DNA from 4 places in the Exiguobacterium sp. s16 genome. Region 2 is predicted to be linked to each of the others. Evidence: riboswitches for the same ligand, from Rfam matches in the RefSeq annotation. Region 2 holds a riboswitch; each other region holds the start of a gene.
What was found. Region 2 has a riboswitch for S-adenosylmethionine ahead of msrA (peptide-methionine (S)-S-oxide reductase MsrA). Riboswitches for the same ligand answer to the same signal wherever they lie in the genome.
Positions count from the first base shown of each region.

Region 1: it holds a riboswitch for S-adenosylmethionine, as region 2 does, so the genes downstream of both, KNP86_RS03945 (methionine ABC transporter ATP-binding protein) here and msrA (peptide-methionine (S)-S-oxide reductase MsrA) in region 2, are expected to answer to the same signal.
Region 3: it holds a riboswitch for S-adenosylmethionine, as region 2 does, so the genes downstream of both, mtnK (S-methyl-5-thioribose kinase) here and msrA (peptide-methionine (S)-S-oxide reductase MsrA) in region 2, are expected to answer to the same signal.
Region 4: it holds a riboswitch for S-adenosylmethionine, as region 2 does, so the genes downstream of both, KNP86_RS14075 (Na+/H+ antiporter NhaC family protein) here and msrA (peptide-methionine (S)-S-oxide reductase MsrA) in region 2, are expected to answer to the same signal.

Region 1 covers NZ_JACSLM010000002.1:79,118-83,757, reverse strand. Annotated here, with positions in the region: gene KNP86_RS03955 (MetQ/NlpA family ABC transporter substrate-binding protein) at 1-700, opposite strand, end outside; gene KNP86_RS03950 (methionine ABC transporter permease) at 731-1,393, opposite strand; gene KNP86_RS03945 (methionine ABC transporter ATP-binding protein) at 1,383-2,411, opposite strand; SAM riboswitch class I at 2,490-2,595, opposite strand; gene KNP86_RS03940 (thioredoxin family protein) at 3,049-3,306, opposite strand; gene KNP86_RS03935 (PTS sugar transporter subunit IIC) at 3,494-4,546, shown strand; gene gcvH (glycine cleavage system protein GcvH) at 4,589-4,640, opposite strand, start outside.
Region 2 covers NZ_JACSLM010000002.1:518,886-523,525, reverse strand. Annotated here, with positions in the region: gene KNP86_RS06180 (amidase family protein) at 1-1,326, opposite strand, end outside; gene KNP86_RS06175 (hypothetical protein) at 1,438-1,599, shown strand; SAM riboswitch class I at 1,644-1,744, shown strand; gene msrA (peptide-methionine (S)-S-oxide reductase MsrA) at 1,808-2,320, shown strand; gene KNP86_RS06165 (GRP family sugar transporter) at 2,349-3,212, opposite strand; tRNA gene KNP86_RS06160 (tRNA-Ala) at 3,346-3,418, shown strand; gene KNP86_RS06155 (four-helix bundle copper-binding protein) at 3,534-3,866, shown strand; gene KNP86_RS06150 (3'-5' exonuclease) at 3,933-4,499, shown strand; gene KNP86_RS06145 (bifunctional glycosyltransferase family 2/GtrA family protein) at 4,543-4,640, opposite strand, start outside.
Region 3 covers NZ_JACSLM010000003.1:152,551-157,190, forward strand. Annotated here, with positions in the region: gene KNP86_RS07755 (2-hydroxy-3-keto-5-methylthiopentenyl-1-phosphate phosphatase) at 1-454, opposite strand, end outside; gene KNP86_RS07760 (2,3-diketo-5-methylthiopentyl-1-phosphate enolase) at 451-1,608, opposite strand; SAM riboswitch class I at 1,679-1,780, opposite strand; SAM riboswitch class I at 1,986-2,088, shown strand; gene mtnK (S-methyl-5-thioribose kinase) at 2,170-3,324, shown strand; gene mtnA (S-methyl-5-thioribose-1-phosphate isomerase) at 3,321-4,355, shown strand; gene KNP86_RS07775 (sugar ABC transporter substrate-binding protein) at 4,348-4,640, shown strand, end outside.
Region 4 covers NZ_JACSLM010000011.1:43,061-47,700, forward strand. Annotated here, with positions in the region: gene KNP86_RS14070 (GGDEF domain-containing protein) at 1-1,380, shown strand, start outside; SAM riboswitch class I at 1,476-1,571, shown strand; gene KNP86_RS14075 (Na+/H+ antiporter NhaC family protein) at 1,624-2,925, shown strand; gene KNP86_RS14080 (TVP38/TMEM64 family protein) at 2,947-3,597, opposite strand; gene trhO (oxygen-dependent tRNA uridine(34) hydroxylase TrhO) at 3,820-4,640, shown strand, end outside.

The DNA.
Region 1 (4,640 bases), 440 kb from region 2:
AGTTGACGTAAGGTGAGTCTTCGCCTTCGAGGGCGATCGCGTCTTCGAGCGGGTTGAGGCCGGCATCGATCGCGTAGTTCGTGTTGATGAGGACCGCGTCCCCTTCACCGTTGTTGAACGCTTGCGGGAGAAGTGCCGCTTCAACGTCCGTCTTGAACTCCAAATTTTTCGGATTGTCGACGATGTCTGAAACCGTCGCGTCCGTCGTCTTGCCTTCTGCGAGCGTGAGTAAGCCTTCTGATTGGAGCATCGTGAGGATTCGTCCGTGGTCAGCGACTGACGAACTCATGATGATTTCAGCGCCTTCTGGCAGCTCATCGAGTGATTTGTAGTCTTGTGAGTAGACACCAATCGGCTCGATGTGGACGCCGCCGGCTGATGCGAATTTGTAGTCTTTGTTCTCAGCCATTTGCGACTCGAGGTACGGCTCGTGTTGGAAGTAGTTCGCGTCGAGTTCGCCGTCCGCGAGCGTTTTGTTCGGGAGGACGTAGTCTTGGAACTTCTTGATTTCGAGCGTATAGCCCTTCTCTTCGTAGTCGTCTTGAATGTGCTCTAAAATCTCAGCGTGCGGGACGTTTGACGCACCGACGACGAGCGTCTTGTCATCGCCCGAACCTGATTCTGAATCTCCGCCGCAAGCCGCGAGAATCGTGAGTGCTGAAGCTGCTGTCAATCCGAGTACTGTTTTCCATGATTTCATTATAAAACCCCTCCAAATTTTCTATTTAGATCAAGCGGAACGCTTGTCAATTACTGATACGAGTCGATCGCCGATGAACTGGATGACGAAGACGATAACCAAGATTAAGACGGTCGCGACGAACGTGACGTCACTCTGTGAGCGCTGGAACCCTTCGAGGAACGCCAAGTTCCCGAGTCCCCCGCCCCCAACGACCCCTGCCATCGCCGTATAACCGACGATCGCGACGATCGTGACCGTGATGCCTGACACGATGGCCGGCAATGCTTCTGGGAACAACACTTTATAGACGATTTGCCATTTTGTCGCACCCATCGATTCAGCCGCCTCGATGACGCCGCGGTCGACTTCACGAAGGGCGAGCTCGACCATCCGCGCATAGAACGGAGCCGCACCGATGATGAGCGCCGGCAACGCTGCCGTCGATCCGAGCATCGTCCCGACGACGAGTAACGTGAACGGGATGAGCAAGATGATCAAAATGATGAACGGGATCGACCGGAACACGTTGACGATTGCGCTGATGACCGTGTAAATCGGACGGTTTTTCATCATGAGCGGTTCGTTCGTGACGTATAAGAGCATCCCGAGGGCGAGACCGATGACGAACGTCGCGGCTCCGGCGACGAGCGTCATATAGAGCGTCTCCCACGTTTGCTCGAGCATGACTTGCCAATCTACATTAGGAAACATCGCTTTCTACCTCCACTTCCACTGCCTGCGACCGGATTGAGGCGATGGCCCGCTCGACTTCAGCCGGCTCTCCGATCAATTGGATGAATAATGTCCCGAGGGCACCGACTTGTGACTGCGTCACGTTCCCGCCGATGATGTTGAAGCCGATGTCATGTTGCTTCAACACTTCTGACAGAATCGGTTGCTCGGCCGTCTCGTTCAAGAATTTGAGCTTGACGATTTGACCGCTCGGATAACGCGCTTTCAAGTGCTCGAACGTGAGCGACATGTCTTCGACCGCGCCGATCTGTTTGACGAACTCTTTCGTGATCGGCTGTTCCGGATGTTGGAACACCTCGGCGACTTGTCCGGTCTCGACGACCTTCCCGGCCTCCATGACGGCGACGCGGTGGCAAATCTTTTGGATGACGTGCATCTCATGGGTGATGAGGACGATCGTCAATCCGAGCTTTTTATTGATGCTGACGAGCAGTTCGAGAATCGAATCGGTCGTCTTCGGGTCGAGTGCGCTCGTCGCTTCATCGCAGAGGAGCACTTCTGGATTCGTAGCGAGCGCACGGGCTATCCCGACTCGCTGCTTTTGACCGCCCGATAGTTGCGACGGATAGCTGTCTTCCCGTCCGCCTAAGCCGACGAGTTCGACAAGTTCTTGGACGCGGCGTTTGCGTTCGCTGGCCGGTACCCCGATGAGCTCGAGCGGGAAGCTGATGTTCTCAGCGACCGTGCGCGACCATAATAGGTTGAAGTGTTGGAACACCATCGAGACGTTTTTACGTACCCCGCGTAGTTCCTTAGGCGTGAGCTTCGTCAGCTCGCTGCCGGCGACCACGATTTCACCGCTAGACGGTGCCTCGAGTCGGTTGAGCAAGCGGATGAGCGTCGACTTCCCCGCCCCTGAATATCCGATTATTCCAAAAATTTCGCCGCTTTCGATGGTAAGCGACACATCATCGACCGCCTGGACCCGACCGTTTTTCGTATCGAACCATTTGGCCACATTGCGTAGTTGAATCAATCCATTTCCCTCCTGACAACAAAAAAAGTACGCACGTTTGAGCAAACGTGCGTACTTTATCGGTACGGACAACGATTGCTCTCATCTTCCAAGGTTTACACCTTGCTGGAATTAGCACCATTTCGGATTGCTCCGCGGTTGCTGGGCGTCATAGGGCCAGTCCCTCAGCCTCTCTTGATAAGAGTGGTTGCGTATTTGATTAGCTTTATCATAGCGACACATTATTTTCATGTCAAACTATTTTTTTCAGACAAATTAAAAAAGGTGCCATCCGAGGATGACACAGAACGTAGCACCTTGAGTCACTGAAGGACAACCCATAGATGAACCTCTTTTGCCCGATCAGAGCATTCATCCTTATATGGGGGATTTTTACCCGATCATCACTCGGTCTTCGAACGGACCATGCAATTACGCGACCGGTGCCCCGACGCTTGATTTTTTTGGGGGACAATCGAAGGGAAGGTCCACCTGAAATCGCGTAAGCTCATGCAACGGTTGTTCGAAAACGTCTTGCTGACGGGAAAATCTCGACCTATGTTGTGTTCAAGTAAGATGTTGTAATGAATATATCATTCGTGAACTTTCTGTGTCAACTGATTATTTAAAATTTTCAGATTATTCTAATCATCCTATCTCATTTGACGAAAGATAGGACGTGCTGGACGTTTTGAAACGCATACAAACGATCGCGAACTTGGCCATTTTCCAGCTTCAATAGCGCCGGGACGCTCATGACTTGATACACCTCGAGCTCGTTCGGGATAAAGTTGGCATCGCGCTTTTCAATCTGGAGTTCGGGGTCGACGGCCTCGACGACCGAGAGCATCCGCTCGGCCACGGCGCATGTACCGCACATCGGGGCGTATATATATAAGAATCCGTCAGTAATCATTGTTCTCACCTCTCCTCTAAGTATATGAATCCGGACCGGTCGGTTCAAAAGTTGTGCTCAAATGGAAAATTCTGAACATTTCAACATTTTATATTGACGCTTGCTAGAAAGAGGCATAGTATGGTCATTAACTTTATTGCTTTTGTACATAACAGCATACCAGTAGAAAAGGACAGGTGAATCCCCAATGACGGAAGAGAAGCTTACCAGAAAACAGTTTTTGATGAACGTCTTGAACGGCCTCAGTCTTGCCATCCTCATCGCCCTCATCCCGAGCGCCTTGCTCGGTGAATTAACGAAAGCCATCTTACCTTATGTTCCGTCACTGCAGTTCATCTTAGATGCGACGACAATCGCGATGCGTCTCTTACCGGTCATCATCGGTGTCGCCGTCGCCATGCAGTTCGGACGCTCGGCACTCGAGGCCGGCACGATCGGCATCGCGACCCAAGTCGGGAGCGGCGCCATCCGCATCGAAGAAGGGGCGTTCCTCATGGCTGGAATCGGTGACGTCATCACGGCCGGTGTGACGGCCGCTCTCGCGACGTTCCTCGTCATGCAGTTGTCGCCACGCTTGAAGACATACACGGTACTCGTCTTACCGATGACGGTCATCGTCGTCGCCGGAGGAATCGGGGCGTTCCTGCTCACTTACATCTCACAAATCACCACATACGTCGGGACGATCATTATGACGATGACGGAACTGCAGCCGATTGTGATGGGTATGTTGATCGCGATGGCGTTCTCGCTCATCATCGTCTCGCCAATCTCGACGGTCGGCATCGCCACAGCGATCAGTCTGTCTGGTGTCGCGGCCGGGGCCGCCAACTTAGGGGTCGTCGCCGCCGGCTTCGGTCTCGCCATCGCCGGCTGGCAGATGAACGCGACGGGAACGTCGATCGCCCACTTCCTCGGGTCACCGAAGATTCAAATGGCGAACTTCGTCCGTCGTCCGATCATGATGTTGCCCGTACTCGCCAATGCGGCCATCCTCGGAGCGCTCGCAGGCATCCTTCGGATCGAAGGCACGCCGATCAGTGCCGGTTTCGGCGTCTCCGGCCTCATCGGGCCAATCAACGCCTTGCATTTGATGCCGGGAGGGTTCGCGCTCTGGAACGTCATGCTCGTCATCGTCTTGTTCGGACTCATCCCGATAACGCTCGGAATCATCTTCTACCGCCTGTTCAACCGGACGTCGCTCATCCAGCCTGATCATTACCGCCTCGATTTCGAATGAACAAAAAAGCCCGGCTTCTCGTGAAGAGAAACCGGGTTTTGTTTAGCCTTGAATCATCGCTTCGTATTCTTCGGCTGACATGAGTTTGTCGACG
Region 2 (4,640 bases):
CGTCCCGGTGAACGACAGGCCGAACGGCGCCCCGCTCGCTTTCAAGCGATATGGGATCGTGATGGTCGGATGCCCGGCTTTTGCCGCCATGTCATAGTTCAAATCGTGAGGCAAGACGAGCGCGTGCAACTGCTGTTCGTTTAATAGACGGTCGAGTCCGTCCGTCTTGGCGTCACGCACGTCATCGAGCCGGCGCGTCAAATAGGCCGCCTCGATGAGACGTCCCGACAATCTTTCCGCTTTCTCGAACGTCTTTTGTCCGTGCGGGATCGTCTCAGGATGTCTGTTGTTCCAGTCCATCAAATCCGACAACGTCTCGTATGGGAGCGTCGTCGTGGCCAGGTACGCCTCGATCCCGAGTTTGAACTCGTGGTACAAAATATCGCCTTGGTCGAGCGTATCATGGGCGGGCAGTTCGACTTCGACAAGGTCGATGCCGCTCTGTTTCAACAGCTCGGTCGCCTCACCGTATAATGCTTGTTCTTCTGCTGATAAATCAGCTTTGACGATCCCGACACGCATCCCGACCGCTTGGCGCTCGTCGAGGCACGTCCGATACGGCGGACCGGCCGGGAGGTTGAGTGTCGCCGGGTCCGCCGGGTCTTCCCCTACCATCGCCTCAAGTGCCCTTACCGCGTCTTCGAGCGTTCGTGCCATCGGTCCCGCCGTGTCTTGCGACCGCGAGATCGGGATGATGCCACTCCGACTGATGAGGCCGACGGTCGGTTTGATGCCGACGATGCCGTTGTGCACGCTCGGATGGATGATCGAGCCGCTCGTCTCGCTACCGACAGCGAGCAGTGTCAGGTTCGCTGCGACCGCAGAGGCCGAACCTGAGCTCGAACCTCCGACATCGAGCTTATCCCCATATGGATTGAGCGTCTGCCCACCGACGCCGCTCCAGCCGTTCGGCATGCCCTCGGTCAAAAAGTTGGCCCATTCGGACAAGTTCGCTTTCCCGAGGATGATGGCCCCGCTCGCTCGCAGGTTTTGGACGAGATTGGCGTCCCGGCCTGCGAAGTGATGCGCGAGTGCGACGGCCCCGGCCGTCGTCTTCATGAGTCCGGCTGTCTCGACATTGTCTTTGATCAAGACAGGAATGCCGAGTAGCGGCAAGCGTAGCCCGCGACGAAATGCCCGGTCAGCCGACTCGGCCTCGAACAAGGCGTCCGGGTTCACCTGGATGACCGCCTTCAGTTTGTCGTTGAACTGGGCGATCCGGGTCAAATAATAGGCCGTCACGTCACGCGCCGTGAACGTTCCTTCTTTATATCCGCGATGGGCGGTTTCGATATCGAGTTCCATAAAATCAAATGTGTCAGTCATATTGATTCCTCCTTTGGTCACTCGATGGTATTCGCTATCGACATTTGATTTCCTGTTTTCGTTCGCCAACGAATGTGTAACTTGGTACACTGAAAGAAAAGGGAGGTTACTATGAACCGTTCGTACGTACTCGTCTTATTGTCCGTCTTTGCCTTGTTCTTCTTACAGTTATATGCCGGGGACGCCCCGTATACGCTACCGCTCTCCATCGTGCTCGGCATCCTGATCCTCGGTGCCACCTTGCTCCAACTACGGCGCAAGCCAAACCGTTGACGCCGCTTCAAATCTGATGGTATGATGCTGTCACCAACTACATATCGATATCTTGAGTGAACGAGAGACCTGGCTCTATGACTTCACAGCAACCTGCTACGGCAAGGTGCTACTACCAGCAAGGCGATTGCCTTGGCCGATATGACAGAGCGCTCATGTCGATGACATGGGCGCTTTTTTTGGGAATGAACATGAGGGGGACTTATTAATGGAAAAAGCAACATTCGCAGGCGGCTGCTTTTGGTGCATGGTGACACCGTTCGAGGAACAGCCCGGCATCGAGTCGATCGTATCAGGTTATACGGGAGGTCACGTCGACGATCCGACGTATGAACAAGTGAAGACAGGGACGACAGGACACTATGAGGTCGTCGAGATCACGTTCGACCCGACGCTGTTCGCTTATGAGCGACTGCTCGAACTGTATTGGATTCAGACCGATCCGACCGATGACGGCGGTCAATTCCAAGACCGAGGCAGTCAATATGCGCCGGCCATCTTCCATCATACGGAAGAACAACGTGTGAAAGCAGAGCAGAGTCGCGACGCGCTCGCGGCGAGTGGACGTTTCCAACAGCCGATCGTCACGAAGATTTTACCGGCCGACACGTTCTATCCGGCCGAGGAGTACCATCAAGACTTCCATAAAAAAAATCCGGCCCACTATAAAGAGGACCGGAAAAAATCTGGGCGTGACGCATTCATCGAACAAGCCTGGTAAGCGAAAGACGGGTCGTCTGACCCGTCTTTTAGCTTTTGGCGATTCCGAGCATGAATCCGGCCACGACGATGAGGCCGATACCCATAAAGACGAAGACACGTTCTTTCGTCGTCTTCTCTTCTTTTAATAGATAGATCCCGCCGAGCGTCGCCACGACGACGTTCAATTGCGACAAGGCGAATGACGTCGCGATTCCGACTTCACCGCTCGACACGAACAGCCCGAAGTTCCCGATCCCCCAGGCGATCCCGGCCAAGATGTTTTTGAACGTCTTCGGATCGAACTTCTTCACATCTTTCTCACGCAGGCTGAACAACAGCGCCGCGACGAACATCCCGACCGACTGTGGCAAGATCGCCGTGATCCCGTCGACCTCGAAATAGTTCGTCAGGACGGCGTACGTCACGTAACCGATACTCGACACGAGCAGAACGAGCAAGCCTTTCTTCAAGGCGCCGCTGCTGTCGCCGTCTTTGTTCTGCTGATACGACGTCAACGCAGCCCCAATCACGATGAGAACGAGCGCCGAAAATCCGAGCCATAGTTCGGTCGTCGTTTTCCAGTCTCCGAGGACGATGACACCGAACAACGATGTACCGAGAAGCTGCATGCCGGTGCTGATCGGCATCGCCTTCGAGACACTTAAAATTTGAAACGATTGGAACTGTAAATATTGTCCGAGTGCCCAAAACGCGCCGGAGATGAATCCGGTCACGATTGCGAGCGTCGTGAACCCGGGATTGAACACGAGTGCGATAATGACCGCCATCACCATCGCCCCGATTGTCGTCCCGATCAACTGTTGAATCGGCTTCCCGCCGACCTTTGAGACGATGAGCGGGATGCTCCCCCACATCAAGGCAGGTAAGAGTGCGAGTAAAATCATTTCCATACATGACACCTGCTTTCGTAATATAACATCATTTGTGATTTTCCCACGTTCAGTGCTGATTAAACTTTGTTCAAAAAAATTAAAAATAGCCATTGCCAAATGTTTTACTAGGATGATATAATAATTTTCGAACGGGGCATTAGCTCAGCTGGGAGAGCGCCACGCTGGCAGCGTGGAGGTCAGCGGTTCGAGCCCGCTATGCTCCATTATTGAAGTCACCACTCATTTGAGGGGTGACTTTTTTTGCGTCGCCGCTCGGTTTAACTCATCCGCTAGCGGGTAATGATTGTAAGACATCATTATTCTAAAGGGGGACTTATCATGGACCGAGCCTCTGTCGAAGAGACCATTTTAGCCGTCATCGACTGTATGCGGGCAAGCAATCATTGTTTCTCAAAATGCTTACAAGAAGAAGATTTGTTGATGGTCGCCGAGTGTATCCGGCTGACGAAAGAATGTTCGGAAGTGTGTGCACTCGCCTTGAACGCGCTCGAGACCGATTCGGCTTTCACCAAACCGATTGGTGCACTCTGCGCCCAGGTGTGTGACACGTGCGCCGTCGAATGTGGCCGCCACTTGCACGACCATTGCCAACGCTGTGCCGAAGCATGTCTCCGCTGTGCCGAAGCATGCCGCAACCTCGTGGCCGCATAATCGCTTTTTAGTCTAACGATATGTTAGACTTTTTTTATACTTGTTTTTACGAGAAAGGGATTAATTATGCCACATTCAATTCTTGCCATCGACGTCGAGACGGCGAACCGCGATAGTCGCAGCATCTGCTCTGTCGGCTGGAGCCTGCTTGTCGACGGTGAAATCATCGAAACGAACCAACTGCTCGTCAATCCGGAGGAAGACTTCGATGCCGGCAATATCCGGGTCCATGGCATCCGGCCGAGCGATGTCTGGGACGCCCCAGCGTTACCCGAGGTGCTCGAACAGCTCTATCCGACGCTGCGGGATGTCGACCTCGTCATGGCACACAACGCATCGTTCGATATGGGCGCGTTCAAGAAAGCGATCGCCAAATACGATTTATATACGTTTCCGACGATCGAGTACGGCTGTACCGTCAAGTTGTCGAGAAAACTGTATCCAGGTCTGCCGAATCACAAGCTGAACACGATGGCGGAATATTTGAACGTCCCGTTCATGCATCACGATGCGGCTGAAGATGCTCGCGTCTGTGCCCTGCTCATGCGCGACATGATGCAGAAGACCGGGATCCATGATCCGCGTGAACTGCACCGGTACACATCGGTCAAGCTCGGAAAACTCGCTTATTGAACGATATGCATGCCAGACAGGCCAAGACACACGTCTTGGCCTGTTAGCGTTTAAAGATCCATTTTTTCTGGACATAATAACTGACGACGAACAAGAAGCTGTCGACGAACACTTTGATCCACACCTCACCGTCGCGGATGA
Region 3 (4,640 bases), on a different contig from region 2:
CGAGCGTCGGCTTGCAACAGCCGCAATCGTTCGTACATTGTTCATCGCAAGCGTGCGGCCAAGCGACGGTGACCGTCTCAGCGGAGAAGTCGGCGACGTTGCAGTAGATATGCTCGGGGGCGACATGCCCGTCCAAGACCGGTTGCACGAAGAAGTCCATCCCGCCGCTGACGACGTCAAACTTCCAGCCATGGACCCGAACTTCTTCTAAAAATGCCGGGAACCCTTGGCGGAGCGTGATGCGCTCCAACAAATAATCACGGTAAGCCGGGGCGGCCTCGCTCGGCAACAGTCGAAACATTTGACCGACCCCGGATCGGATGGAAATCCGTTGCTCGAGGACCGCGTCTTTCAACTCGACCCAAGCCGGCGGGGCGAACGCCTTCATCAACGCGATGATATTGTCTTCCGCCGTAATCGTCCCGTCAAAGTCGCAGAGGATATGGGCCGTCATCGTGACGCCCACGCCTTCAACGCGGTATCGAGCTCGTCCGTCTGCCCTTCGGTTTGACCGAGTACGTGAGCGATGGCTTGTCGGAACGCACGAGCCCCGGCGGCTGCACCGTCCGGATGACCGTGAATGCCACCGCCGGCGTTGATGACGACATCCGTCCCGAAGTCCCGAATGATATCGGCGACGAGTCCCGGATGAATCCCCGCGGACGGGACCGGCAAAATCGGCTTCGACCAATGTGGTTCGGCACTCTGGTCACGAATCACGAACGCCTCGTCGCGCGGTGTCGCAAGTGAGCCGTACGGTGACGGGAAGAGCGTCAAATCGCCCCCGGCGAGGCGAGGGAGTTTACCGAGCAAAAGCGAATGACTGATTGATCCGGTCAAGGCGCCGGCAAAGGCCGGATGTGCCAAGATCGGGACGTGGATATCCGGATCGTTCGCGAGTTCGCGCAGTGCGTCGAGACCGTACGTATAGACGTTGAACAGGAGCGCCGTCGCACCGGCCTCGATGAGACGGAGCGCCTGGTCACGCAGACCGAACACGGGGCCGCTCAGCGTGATGGCGTACAGGACGCGTTTCCCGGTCGCCTCGAAGTGGGCTTGAATGACGTCCGCTCCGATCCGGGCCCGTTCAAGCGACGGGGTGAGCGGGTTGTCGTATAAAATCTCGTCGTCTTTGACGATATCGATGCCACCGGCGAACTGATCGCGGAGTTGCTGCTCGAGAAACGCGAGGTCACGGCCGATGACGCCTTTGAAGATGCTCATGACGAGCGGGCGATCCTGAACGCCGAGCAACTCACGAATCCCGTCGACACCGAACTTGGCGCCTTTGAAATCAGAGGCGAGCGTCTCCGGCAACGTCAAATCGATTAATCGGACCGAATCATCGAGGGACAGTTTCCCGAACGTCGTCGTCAAGATGGATGAAAAGTCAGGGCTGACATTATGTAACGGATAGCGGATCGTGAAGCGGCTCGTCGTGTCCGTATGTGTGGTTGATACGACCTCACCTCGGAACGCCTGTAACTGCTCTTGCTCTAAGTGAGGCAAGTCCGTCCATGTGCCGACGGTCAGCTCGAGGGCGATCTTGTTGGCGACGGTCGCGACCGCGTCCGTCCGTTTGATTTCATATGTGGCAGTGATACTCATATGGTTCCTCCTTCCAGGCAAACAAAAATGACCCCATGCCGAGGCAAGAGGTCATCATAAAAAAAATGAACTCTTATCTCTCAGCTTACGCTGCAAGAATTAGCACCGTGCCATCTCTGGTCGGTTGCTGCGACATCATCGGGCTTGTCCCTCCGTCTGCTCTTGATAAGAATGTGATTTGAAGTTGTGAAATTTAATTGAATTTTTGCACAGAATCGTCACATCGTCAATTCCTTTTTTTCCAAAAAAAATATTTTGGAAAGTTGTTTCCATATATGCACAAAAAAAGACGAAGTTGCATCGGGAAATTGCCGTTGACAATCGTGACGTCGAGTCCGTAATATTCAGCACATAAGTTCACCGAATCGAATAAACCACTCTTATCGCGAGTTGGCAGAGGGAATTGGCCCGATGACGCCGCAGCAACCGACCACTAGGCACGGTGCTACATCCACCAGACGAATGTCTGACAGATGAGAGGAACAACCAGTTTGGCTGTGCCTCTTTCTCGCGGAGAAAGGGGCTTTTTTTATGGGCAACGTACAGGAAGGGGAAAACATTATGTCATATCAACCATTTACAGAACAGACCGTCGTCGAGCATGTGAAAACGTTGGGGTTAATCGAAGACGGAGGCATCACGCATTGCGAGGAGATCGGGGACGGCAATTTGAACCTCGTTTTCCGCATCCGACAAGGCGAAACGAGTCTCATCGTCAAACAAGCGCTCCCATATGCGAAAGTCGTCGGCGAAAGTTGGCCGCTCACACTTGAACGGGCGTGGATCGAGCAGTTGGCGTTGCGCGAATTCGCCAACGTCGTCCCTCGTTTCGTGCCAGTCGTGCTTGGCAGTGACCGCCCGCTCGCCTACACGATTTTAGAGGACCTGTCAGATTTTGAGATCGTTCGGACTGGCTATTTGGAAGGGAAAACGTATCCTGAACTTGCCCGCCATGTCGGTGAATTTTTAGGCGAGACGCTGTTCGCGACGTCGGATTACGCGGCCGGGCCGATCGCGAAGAAGCGGATTGAACGTGACTATTACAACCCGGAACTGTGTGACATCACCGAGAAACTCATCTTTACCGACCCGTTCAAAGACGCGGAGTCGAACAACATCGAGACGGCGCTGCGAGAAGATGTCGAACGCCTTTGGCAAGACCAAGCGCTCAAAGTCGAGGTGACGAAACTGAAAGTCGGCTTTGTCACGAAACATGAGGCACTCCTGCACGGAGACCTACATACGGGCAGCATCTTCGCGACTCAACAAGAGACGAAAATCATCGATCCAGAGTTCGCGTTTTACGGACCGTTCGGCTTCGACCTCGGCCAAATCATCGCCCATTTGACGCTGTCGACGTTCCATGACCCGCTCAAACGCTTCGAGCGTTTCACGGACGTCTTGACGGTGTGGGAGACGTTCGAGAAGACGTTTCGGGCCAATTTTGAACGCGCCGTCGAGCCGTTCAACACGATTGGTTTCGTCGACGAGTTGTTGCGGACGATTTTCAGCGACACGATCGGCTACGCCGGTTGCGAACTCATTCGCCGTGCCGTCGGACTGGCCGGTGTCGCCGATCTCGAGACGTTGCCGGAAGCGACGCGGCTCGAACGAAAACGTGACGCGCTCGCCCTCGGGACGGCGCTCATTAAAGAACGCCACAGCGTCGAATCGATTGACGACTTGGTGACACTCCTGTCGGGGGTGCGCGTATGACGGTTCAAAACATCCGTTTCCATTCACAGACAGACGAACTCATCGTATTGGATCAGACGTTGTTGCCGCATGAAGAGCGGTACGTGACGATTGAGACGCTCGAACAGGCCGAACATGCCATCGAGACGCTCCAAGTCCGCGGCGCCCCGGCCATCGCATACTTCGGGGCGTTCGTCCTCGCCAAAGAGGCGGGCCGGTTAGTCGACGATCCGGACTTTACGCGTCGGCTCGACCTCGTCGGACGCCGCTTGATCGCGACCCGGCCGACAGCGGTCAATCTGCAAAACGTGATCGAATCGCTCCTTGATTTAAATGTCGGGGACGACTTCGAGGCGATTGCCGAGGAAATCAAACGCCGCGCCATCGCTTTGTACGACCGGGACGTCGATACGTACCGGGCCATCGGCGAGCATGCACTGACGGTGTTGCCGGCCGGGGGGAACGTGTTGACGACCTGCAACGCCGGTGCCATCGCGACATCGCGTTACGGGACGGCGCTCGCCCCGTTTTACGTCGGAAAAGAACGCGGTGTATCCTTCAACGTCTTCGCCTGTGAGACGCGGCCGCTCCTGCAAGGGGCACGCCTCACCGTCTGGGAGCTCGACCGGGCCGATATCGACGTGACGCTCATCACCGACAATATGGCGGCTTGGACGATTCAGTCGAAACGAGTCGATGCCATCATCGTCGGAGCCGACCGCATCACACGGACGGGGCACGTCGCCAATAAAATCGGGACGTTGCAGCTCGCCGTCCTCGCCAAGCATTACGGCATTCCGTTCTACGTCGCTGCGCCGCATTCGACGTTCGATTTGACGGCGGATGACACGATTGAAATCGAGGAGCGGAACCCGTCAGAAGTCACACATATCGGTGGTCAACCGACGGCGCCCGTCGGCATCACCGTCTTCAATCCGGCGTTCGACGTCACGACGCCCGATCTCATCACCGGACTCATCACCGAGGCGGGTGTGTTCGAACCGACAGAGGCCGCCATCACACATCATGTAGGGGGAACGATTCATGTCTAAAAAACTCTTGATTTTGTTATTCACATTCGTCTTGGCGCTCGTCGGTTGCACGAACGAGCAAGCGGCCCCATCGAAGCCGGCCGAGAAGACGGCAGAGACGAAACCCGTCTCGGTCTCGAACGGGACGTTGCCAAAAGATATCGATGTCGCCCTCATCATGCAGATGTCGATCGGGACGTTCTCGTCGCAGTATATCAATGGGGTGACGGAACAAGTCGAATCGTTCGGCGGCAACGTGAAAGTGTACAACGCCGACAACGATCTGTCGAAGATGGCGAGTTACGT
Region 4 (4,640 bases), on a different contig from region 2:
CGCGTCGCGCTTCGACGCTTCCGCTTCACGTATCCTTGGAACGCCATCACGTCTTTCTTGGAGATTGCCATCCCAGCCGGTGTTTACTTGGCACTTGGTGGTGTGACCGGTCTCGGCTTCTATTCTCAAGACTCGTTCCTGCCGCTCGCCGGTTTGATTCTGGCCATCATCTTGAACACGATCGTGCAAAAGTATCAAGTCGGTTGGTGGTTCCGCGTCGACATCCCGGTCCGCGATTTTCTGAGCATCGCGTTTTATACGTATATCGTCAGTCTCGTCTTCATTTTGGCGGCCTCGTTGTTCCGGGAGACGAATTTACTCGTCGTCAGCAGCATCGCTGCCGCGTTGACGTTCTTCATCAAGCGGCTCATCATCCAAAAAGGCCGGCAAGACGCCTTTAAATCGTTGATTGAACAGTATGACGAGGCAAAAGAAGCCGTGTCGTTATCGCAGAGCGAGGCGCAAGCCATCGAAGTGTTTCTCAGTCAATGTGAGCGGCTCAATCACTATGACGAAGGGTTCGTCGAGTTTAAACTGTTCGACCGTACCCTGTACTTTGATTTGAAGACGCGTCAGCCGATTGACCGTCACATCGTGTTCGATTTGCTCGATCACGCTTATCCGAACGAAGCCTCGGTCGAATATGAGATGCGCTTCGAATGGGACGCACCACTGTCGAACGAATTTGACGACGACTATCATAGTTTCATCTCGGTTCGGTCCGAGGAGATCGAAGGGATTCGCACGTGGCTCGTCATGACGGGTGAACACGTCTATGGGTATCCCTCGACCATCCAACGTGAAATCGTCAAACTTCTCAAGTCGTTCAACCGGACGATCAGCCGTTGCCATGAGCGCGACCGTCTTTACACGGAAAGTCGGACCGACAGCTTGACGCTGCTCGCGAATGCACGCGCGTTTTACGAATACGGGATTCAACAAATCTCGGACGGTTCGATGTATCCGATTTCGGTCGCGATGCTCGACATCGACTTTTTCAAAAAAATCAACGATTTGCACGGACATCAAGTCGGGGACAGTGTGCTCCAAGAGTTTGGACGGCGGATTCGCCAGGCACTCCGCACCGAAGATTTTGCCGCCCGTTACGGCGGTGAAGAGTTCATCTTGCTATTGAATCGTTGCGATGTCGAACAGGCAATCGAGATCGCCGAACGGATCCGGCAACAAATCGAGAACAAACCGTTCCACGTCGACGGAATCGATATCCCCGTCACCGCTTCGATCGGTGTCGACACGATTCAGGCGTTCGGTGACAAACGCCTCGACGATACGATCCGGAACGCTGACCGGGCCCTCTACGTCGGCGGGAAGTACGCCGGACGCAACCGCGTCGCCCATTACAATTTCTTAACGACTTGACTCACCCCCACGTTCACCGCGTGGGGTTTGCTATTGACAAGCGGATTTGAAACAGGTACGTTAGGGAACGTGTCTTATAACTAAATATCACAACTTTTTTATCAAGAGAGACTGAGGGACTGGCCCAGTGACGTCTCGGCAGCGGGTAACCTGTGCCAAATCCAGCGAGCAGTCTGCTCGAAAGATGAAAAAAGTGTTTTCTTGTAGAGAGAGCCTTTTTTCAGAAGGCTCTCTTTTTATTTTATGAATGAGGTGAATCGATTGGAACAACCGACAGCTAACAAATGGGCACTATTGCCTTTGCTCGTCTTCCTCGTCTTCTTTATCGGGGCAGGCATCTACTATAACGACTTTTATAAATTCCCGGTCCTGATCGCGGCGTTGATCGCGGTCATCGTCGCGGCGATGATGACGAAAGGCAGCGTCACTCAGACGGTCGAGCGTGTCGCCCAAGGCGCGGGGAACCCCGGCATTTTGATCATGGTCTTCATCTTCTTGCTCGCCGGAGCGTTCTCGAGTGTCGCCGAAGCAATCGGCGCAATCGACGCGACCGTCAATGCGGCGCTGACATTTTTACCGTCCTCGCTTCTACTGAGCGGTTTATTCGTCATCGCGGCTTTCATCTCGATGGCGATGGGAACGTCGACGGGCACGATTGCCGCCCTCGCCCCGATCGCGCTCGGTATCCACGAAGAAAGTGGCGTCAATATCGCCATCGCGGCGGCTGCCGTCGTCGGTGGTGCCATGTTCGGGGACAACTTGTCGTTCATCTCGGACACGACAATCGCTGCCGTCCGGACCCAGCGTACCAATATGCGTGACAAATTCCGAACCAACTTTTGGATTGTCCTCCCGGCCGCCATTATCACAATCGTCCTCTTATCGGTGTTATCGAGTGGAGAATCGACTGTCGATGCAGCCACGTTCGAATGGTATAAACTCATTCCATACCTCGCCGTCATCGCTCTCGCCTTGACCGGGTTGAACGTCATTCTCGTTTTGCTTGGCGGGATTGCCTTGACCGGCATCATCGGTTTGATCGATGGGAGTTTGGCTGTCACTTCATACGTCACGGCTATGGCAGACGGGATGATGGGTATGGCCGAGATTTCGCTCTTGACGCTCCTCATGGGCGGACTCGTCGGACTCATCTCGCATAACGGCGGGCTCACTTACTTGCGTGACGCGCTCACGTCGCGGATTCAAAAACGTGCCGGTGCCGAATGGAGCATCGCCGGGCTCGTCAGCGCGACGAACGTCGCGACGGCGAACAACACGATTTCGATTCTCGTGGCCGGTCCGCTCGCCGCCAATATCGCCGACACGTATGACATCGAGCGAAAGAAATCAGCGAGTGTGCTCGACATCTTCTCGTGTGGCGTCCAAGGCCTGTTGCCTTATGGGGCACAGCTGCTCATCGCCGCCGAATTGACGAATACGGCGTCACCAGCGCTCGTCCCGTATATGTTCTATCCATTCCTGCTCTTCATTTGCGGAGGGCTGGCCATCGTCTTTAACTTCCCGCGTTTCAAAAAGCGCGCCTGACCAAAACGACCCTTTGAAGCACTAGCTTCGAAGGGTCGTTTGACGTTTCGTTTCACGTTCACGTTGAAGTTGTTCGTTGCGTTTTTTGAAGGCGCGCCGCTTGAGCAATTCCTCGAGGCCACGGCTGATCGCCCAAAGAACAAACAGTAACAGTCCAAGCATCGATAAGCGGAACGGACTTTGAATAAACTCTTCCCACTGGTCACCAATGACCGAAAAAATCAAGACGACAAGCAGTTTCCCGAACCCCGCCGCCATGATGAATGTCCGAAGCGGCATTTGAATGAGGGCAAGTAAGTATGTGATCAAACTGACCGGGATGAACGGGAGCGAATATAAAAACCCAAGCGAGATCGGGCTCATATGGTTGATGCGTTCCAGCCAATATACCCCTTGTTTATGTTTTTCGAGCCACCGTGTCATCGGTTTACGGAATACGTAACGGACGGCTGTAAAGACAAGAATCGTCCCTAGTAAACTACCGACCCAAGACAATAACGTCCCGAGCAAGAACCCATACGTGGCCGCGTTCGCCGAAATGATGAGGACGAGCGGAAGAAATGGAAAGATCGCCTCAAGGAACGGCGCCCCTAGTCCTGCCCATGGGCCTCCCGGAAGCTCTTGCAGCCATTCAATCAGTTGGATAATCCATTGTTGGAGTGATGTGAGCATATCAGTTTCCACCTTCGACTTTCATTAATACCTTTTACCCGATTTCGCTCAGGAAGACGCATCCCCCTGCACGCCAGTAAAAAAAATAAAAAGTATTTGCGAAATTTCGCTGTGATATCTATCATATAATATGGACTTGTGGTTGCAGGCAAGTCCGCTCGTCGAACGACACAACCCAACGTTCGTTTTCCTGCAAAAAACTGAACACAGGGGAGTAATAACATGGAAACAAAACCAATGCGGGTCTTGCTGTACTATAAGTACGTCAACATCGAAGACCCAGAAACGCTCACACAAGAGCACCTCAAGTATTGTAAGGACCTTGGCATCAAAGGACGGATCTTGATTTCTTCCGAAGGAATCAACGGAACGTGCTCTGGGACTTGGGAACAGACCGAGCAATACATGAACGACTTGAAAGCGAACCCGCTTTTCAGCGATATCGAGTTCAAAATCGATGAAGTCGAAGAGCATGCGTTCAAAAAAATCTTTGTCCGTCATAAGAAAGAGCTTGTGACGTGGCGCTTTGATGGTGAGTTCGACGTTCCTAAACAGCACGGTGCGTACCTCGAACCGGCAGAATGGAAAGAGATGATGAATCGCGACGATGTCGTCATCCTCGATGTTCGTAACAACTACGAGTACGATCTTGGTCACTTTAAAAATGCGATCAAAATCGATGTAGAGGCTTCTCGTTACATGCCAGATTGGCTCGAAGAGAACAAGGACCTCTACGAAGGGAAAACCTTACTCACGTACTGTACCGGAGGCGTCCGTTGCGAGAAATTTACCGCATATATGCGTGACCAAGGTCACGACAACATTTTCCACCTAAAAGGCGGCGTCGCCATGTACGGCAAAGACGACGCCACGAAAGGCGAAAATTGGGAAGGCGAGCTCTACGTCTTTGACGAGCGCATCAACGTCCCAGTCAACACGGTCAATCCGTCGGTTGTTTCCGAATGCATGCACTGTGGGACGAAGACGGTCCGTTACGTTAATTGTGCCAACCCGGTGTGTAATGCTCAACACTTCTGTTGTGA